DNA from 3 places in the Kurthia sp. ISK08 genome. Region 1 is predicted to be linked to each of the others. Evidence: riboswitches for the same ligand, from Rfam matches in the RefSeq annotation. Region 1 holds a riboswitch; each other region holds the start of a gene.
What was found. A riboswitch is a leader RNA that binds a small molecule or an ion and turns the genes downstream of it on or off. The one in region 1 is predicted to bind lysine.
Positions count from the first base shown of each region.

Region 2: another riboswitch for lysine. It lies ahead of ACKVQX_RS10385 (amino acid permease); the one in region 1 lies ahead of ACKVQX_RS12630 (transporter substrate-binding domain-containing protein).
Region 3: another riboswitch for lysine. It lies ahead of ACKVQX_RS04485 (aspartate kinase); the one in region 1 lies ahead of ACKVQX_RS12630 (transporter substrate-binding domain-containing protein).

Region 1 is NZ_JBJXHL010000007.1:94,213-96,493, forward strand. It holds gene ACKVQX_RS12625 (hypothetical protein) at 1-708, shown strand, start outside; lysine riboswitch at 837-1,023, shown strand; gene ACKVQX_RS12630 (transporter substrate-binding domain-containing protein) at 1,144-1,995, shown strand; gene ACKVQX_RS12635 (amino acid ABC transporter permease) at 2,061-2,281, shown strand, end outside.
Region 2 is NZ_JBJXHL010000005.1:57,914-60,194, reverse strand. It holds gene ACKVQX_RS10385 (amino acid permease) at 1-989, opposite strand, end outside; lysine riboswitch at 1,125-1,305, opposite strand; gene ACKVQX_RS10380 (CynX/NimT family MFS transporter) at 1,491-2,281, shown strand, end outside.
Region 3 is NZ_JBJXHL010000002.1:183,719-185,999, reverse strand. It holds gene ACKVQX_RS04485 (aspartate kinase) at 1-840, opposite strand, end outside; lysine riboswitch at 946-1,121, opposite strand; gene uvrC (excinuclease ABC subunit UvrC) at 1,176-2,281, opposite strand, start outside.

The DNA of each region.
Region 1 (2,281 bases):
GAAGAAAATACAGTTACATATGAACAATCTGACCAACATTATGTTAAATTCGATATGTCTGATGAACATCAATTGATTATTGATTCTACTCTGCCATTCAAAGAAGGGGACGAATACACACTAGATGAACTTCGTAAACGTGCAATTGCCTTTTTAGAATCCAAAGTAGGAAATGTGTCTGAACATTATTTATTAGAAGATGCATTTGTTGAAGAAGATTTAGAAGATGATGAAGATGATGAGTTAACAGAAGAGGAAATTGAGATGTTAAAAGCTCTATCAGCAGAAGATGGTGAGGATGAAGAGGAAGATGACGAAGATGATTCTTATGCTTTCGAACCATTTGTGACTTTTACATTCCACCGTTACATTAATGGCATTCCACTAAGTGAATATACAGCAAATATTGATATGGGTATTTATTCAGGTCGTGTAACAGATGCAGTGATTCCAATGTTAAAAGAAGAGCATATTGAGAATATGTCAATGGAACCAACAATTACATTAGAAGAAGCAAATGAAATTTATAAAGACTCCATTAAGATGGAATTAGCACGTGTTCCATATGAAGATGAAGAATTTACAAAATATGAATTATGCTATGTTGTAAAAGAAAAAGAAGTGGGACAACGCATTGAGAGAATTGATGCAGAGAATGGAAATATTTTTTATTATGATCAATTAGATGATATTGAATACGAAGAATAAATACATAAATTTTTATTTTAAAATAAAAAATTTATATTTTTCTTTTTTTCAGTATATTGACATAAAATAGTCTATAAAGTAGACTATTGTTAATTATAACAAACGAATATGACCTCACATTGACACAATTGTGAGGTAGAGGCGCGATATTTATTAGTAAGTAGCGGAGTACGAGAATACAAAGATGCTACTTAGAAGGAGATGTCGCCGAAGTGTATGGTGGGTTCTCAACATCATATGCTGGGTCTGCAATTAATAGTTGCAGGACTGTCTTACTTTTTTTACCCGAATAAAGTAAGTTGAGCTATCTCAATTGGGCAATGATGAGGATTTTTAGAAGGACTATACCAAAAGGTCTGGAGAAGTATCTCATCCACCTTTTGTTATAGTCCTTTTCGTTTTCACAATGGGAACATATTTAAAGGAGAGGTACAAATGAAAAAATCATGGGGAATATTTACAGCACTATTACTTGTGCTTGTAGTTGCACTAGCAGGATGTGGCTCAGGAGATTCGGAAAAATCGGAATCTTCAGGCGATAAAGAGAAAGAAAAGTTCACAGTCGGTATGGAAGCAGGCTATGCACCATTCAACTGGACACAAAAAGATGACGCGAACGGCGCTGTAAAAATCGAAGGTAATGCAGAGTATGCGGGCGGTTATGATGTACAAATTGCTAAAAAAATCGCAGATAGTTTAGACCGTGAATTAGTAATTGTAAAAACAGAGTGGGATGGTTTAATTCCAGCACTTATTTCAGGGAAAATTGACGCAGTAATTGCAGGTATGTCACCAACAGAAGAACGTAAAAAAACAATTGATTTCTCAGATATTTATTACACTTCAAATCTTGTAATGGTCGTGAAAAAAGGCGGTAAATACGACAATGCTACATCAATTCAAGATTTCAAAGGTGCCAAAGTAACAGGTCAGTTAAATACGTCACACTATACAGTAATTGATCAAATTGATGGTGTTCAAAAACAACCAGCTTCAGATAATTTCTCAGCAATGCGTGTAGCACTCGAATCAGGAAAAATTGATGCATATGTGTCAGAACGTCCAGAAGGTTTATCTGCTTCAGCAGCAAACGACAAATTTAAAATGATTGAGTTCAAAGACGGTTCAGGTTTCAAAGCTGATAAAGCAGAATTCTCAATCGCAGTTGGTGTGAAAAAAGGTAGTGAGTTAGCAGAGCAAGTGAATAAAGCATTAGCAGGTATTTCAGAAGAAGAGCGTCAAAAGATTATGGAAACAGAGATTAAAAACCAACCAGCAGCAAAATAGAACGTACGTGGCTACCGACTGTCTTGTTTAGTCGGTAGTTTGTGTTTTTATAGGGGGAGAACGAAATGAGTCTAGAATGGCTATTTGAAATTGCTAAAGATAATTGGCAAATGTTTTTACGTGGCGCAGGAATGACGATGTTTATTGCCACCGTCAGTACCATTCTGGGGGCAGTCATCGGATTATTAATTGGGGTAATTGATACGATTCCGAAAACAAAATCAGCATTTAAAATGACCGTGTTAAAAATTATTCGTGTCATCTTACGAATCTATGTAGAATTCTT
Region 2 (2,281 bases), on a different contig from region 1:
CCTTCCATCGCTAAATCCCAAAGCATACGTGATGAAGCATATAAACCAGAGTTACCAGCAGATAAAATCGCTGTTAAAACAACTGCATTCATAATCGAAGCTGCAAAAGCAATACCTGCATTTTCAAATACAAGCGTAAACGGACTTGTCGTAACCGTCTCTCCATCATTGATTAGACGACTATCTGTATAAGGAATTAATAAGCCAATCGCTAAAATGGCTAAGATATAGAATAATAAAATACGCCAAAAGATTTGCTTCACTGCTTTTGGAATCGATTTGCCTGGATCTTTTGTTTCACCAGCTGTAATACCGATTAACTCTGTTCCTTGGAATGAGAATCCTGCTGCTAAGAAAATACCGAGTGTCGCAAAGAATCCACCGTGGAATGGACCATCACCTGCAAAGAAATTCGTAAAACCAACAGGTGCTTTACCTCCTAAGATACCAAAAATCATTAAAATACTAACGATTAAGAAGATGACAATTGTCGCTACTTTAATGAATGCGAACCAATACTCACTTTCACCAAAACTTTTCACCGATAAGTAGTTTAACAAGAAAATAATAGCTAAGAATGATACACTCCAAATCCATGAAGCTGTATCAGGGAACCAATATTTCATAACGATTGAAACAGCTGCAATTTCAGCTGCGATTGTAATTGCCCAGTTATACCAATAGTTCCATCCTAATGCAAATCCAAGTGCTGGATCGATAAACTTTGTTGCATACGTACTAAACGAACCTGAAACAGGCATATACGCAGCCATCTCTCCTAAACTTGTCATTAAGAAAAATACCATAATACCGATTAAACCATATGCTAATAGCGCTCCACCTGGTCCAGCCTGTGCGATTGAGTTACCACTTGCAAGTAGTAAACCTGTCCCAATCGTACCGCCGAGTGAAATCATCATAATGTGACGACTTTTTAATCCTCTTTTTAGAGTTGTAGGCGCTTCTTGACTTGCTTTTGTACGACTCATTTCATTTCCTCTTTCCTTTTATTGCAGGGAATATGTTAGTTGAGGTGTTCGTAAGTGATTATTTCCTGGAAAATAAAAATACCATCTCAAGCAATCTTGGATGGTTGTAATCACACAATGACACTCATCAACCTTGAAAAAGATAGCTCAACACACCCTCACAGATGTGACAGTTCTGCACCTATTAAGCGACAGCCCCAGCAATTGATTGTAAAAGCAACCCACTACTTCGGCAAAAAATCCTTTCATATAATGTCACCAATGCTTTTACATCTCGACTATATTACTTTTATTTTTTGCGACCTCTACCTCATCGAACGGATGAGGCATTGCAATATTTATATTATTTCTACTATTATCTTAATATATTCTACAGACGAATTCAAGACATAAAAACTCTCAACTATTATACAATTAAGACTTTCGTGAAACGAATTTGTTATTGAATAGGTAGGGGCATAATGTTACGATAAATCAAATATTACATATAGGAGGAAAGTTATGTCGCCTACAGAAAATGTTGCTTCAAAAAAACTTAAATGGACTTCGACAACGTGGCTTCTTGTACTTGGAATCGTCTTCATTGCATTAACTCTTCGTTCTCCCCTAACATCTGTTGGTCCCGTAATCGAGGATATTCGAAACTCATTACATATTTCAAATGTAGTAGCTGGCTTTATTACAACCATTCCTCTACTTGCATTTGCTATCGTGTCACCAATCGTACCGAAAATATCGCGTAGAATTACGGTTGAACGCTCTCTATTCTTATCTATGATTATCTTAGTCGTGGGTATGGCACTTCGTTCAAGTGGCGTGACATCGTTATTATTTATCGGTACTACCTTAATCGGAATCGGAATTGCATTTGGCAATGTACTATTACCTAGTCTAATCAAACTTAAATTTCCATTCCAAGTAGGTTTACTTACAGCAATCTATACAGTCGCAATGAACTCATCAGCCAGTATTGCAGCTGGTGTAAGTTATCCATTATCAACATTGTCATTCGGTTGGCAAGGTTCTTTAGGTGTGTGGATTATTTTAGCGATTGCCGCTGTTTTCATCTGGCTTCCGCAAACACGAAATATCTCTAAAGAAGAAATTGCACCGACTACTGCTCAAAAAGAAAAGAAACAAATGTGGCGCTATCCGCTCGCATGGGTCATTATGATTTCGATGGGTTTCCAATCGATGATTTTCTATACAACTGCAGCATGGGTCCCAGAGATGTTTAAAGAACAAGGTATGACAGCTGCTCAAGCTGGATTAATGTTCTCCATTATGCAAGT
Region 3 (2,281 bases), on a different contig from region 1:
GAAGATGTTCGCTAATGACCCCATATATGCTTCGCTAAAATAAACTGTTAAACGAACGATTTCTCCTTCGAATGCTACTCCTCGTACAACTAAATCTTTTTCCATTTGAACTTCCTCCTTTAAAACGGTTCCTTCTACTTGTTCATAACTTGAACGAACAGACATGGGCATTTGATAATTTTTCGCTAATTCAACAGAGCGTGGATGTAAAACACCTGCTCCTAAATGTGCTAATTCGAGCATTTCATCATAACTTAATTCTGCTAATTTACGTGCATTTGGTACGAAGCGTGGATCACTTGTATAAACCCCATCAACATCGGTATAAATATCACAGCGTTCTGCTTGAATCGCAGCTGCAATCGCGACAGCTGTTGTATCTGAGCCACCTCGACCAAGTGTCGTAATATTACCTTCATGATCAATCCCTTGAAAACCTGCTACAACGGCTACTTTCCCTTCATTTAAACAGGTCGTGATTTTCTCACAATCAATCTGTTCAATGCGTGCATTACTCGCAACATCATCGGTCATCATACCTGCCTGCCACCCTGTAAAAGACTGCGCAGGTACATCTAATTGGTGAAGCGCCATCGTCAGTAAAGCTGTTGTAACTTGTTCACCTGTAGATAGTAGTACATCCATCTCACGTTTTGATGGATGTGTCGATACATGGTTCGCCATCTCGACTAAATGATCTGTCGTTTTTCCCATCGCTGAAACGACAACAACCACTTTATTCCCCACTTCCACTTCTTGTAAAACTCTTTTCGCTACATTTTGAATACGTTCCGGTGTTGCCACCGATGTGCCACCAAATTTCATAACATAAGTTCCCATACGTTCTCCCCCTACATATTGTAATGTGGGTTCTCTCAATAAAAAAAGCAGCCAAACATCGAAATGTTGGGCTGCTTATGCATGTCTATTCAAAAATGAACATTCATGTGAGATAGCCCTCCAGAGTGTACACTCTGACAATTCTGCATTTATTCAATACAGAACCAGCAATGAAGTCGTAGTTCCTTCATCACTTCGGCAGTTTCCCCTTTCACCTTCTTTCACTGAGTTACTACACTCTCAAAAAGGCTACTCTTGACACCTGCTCCTCTATCATCACTTTTTCAGTGATTTTTAATTAACGTTACTTTATCACAATATTTGGCAAAAGACAATTATTTTTTCAGAAAATGCGCAATTACGGCACTAGCCAGATTTTTCGGTAATCCAGCAGCAATTAATTCTTCTTCTGTTGCCTCTTTAATTTTTTTCATCGAACCAAAGTGTTTTAACATTTGCTGTTTCCGCTTTGGCCCAACACCTGGAATGTCATCAAGTTGCGAAGTGAGTGCATTCTTCTCACGTAATTGACGGTGAAAATTAATCGCAAATCGATGCACTTCATCTTGAATACGTTGCAGCAAATAGAACCCTTCACTCGTTCTTTTCAGTGGAATAACTTGTGGCGGATTACCATAAAGTAACTGGGCTGTCTTATGCTTATCATCTTTTGCAAGACCTGCAATCGGAATATCAAGGCCTAGTTCATCTTCAAGTACTTCACGCGCGACTTCCATCTGTCCTTTCCCACCATCTGTTACAAGTAGATCTGGAAGTGGTAGTCCTTCTTTTACAACACGTTGATAACGTCTTCTTAATACTTCACGCATCGCACCGTAATCATCATGCGCAGAAGCTGTTTGAATTTTAAATTTACGATAGTCTTTTTTACGCGGGCGACCATCTTCAAATACGACCATCGCAGATACCGTATCCGAACCGAAAATATGTGAGTTATCAAATGCTTCAATGCGAAGTGGTGTTTGAATATTCATCGCATCACCTAATTCTTCACATGCACCAATTGTTCGCTCTTCTTGGCGCTGTAGCATATTAAATTTCTCATCAATTTTCACATGCGCATTTTGTGTTGCTAAATCGAGCATTTCTTTTTTATAGCCGCGATGTGGCGCATGTACTTTAATGTCTAAAGCCTGTTGCAACATCTCTGCGTCCACTTCTTTTGGTATGATAATTTCAGACGGTTTTAAATGGTTCGCTTCTTCATAAAAACGCGCAATAAAAGTTGTAAATTCGTCTAGTGGTTCACCATATGAAGGGAATAATGATACATCGCGCTCAATCAACTTCCCTTGACGAATAAAGAATACTTGAACACACATCCATCCTTTATCCACTGCAAAACCAAAAATATCACGATTCGTAAAGTCCGTCGTCTTCGTAATTTTTTGTTTCGCCATAATTTGGTCGATATTCGCAA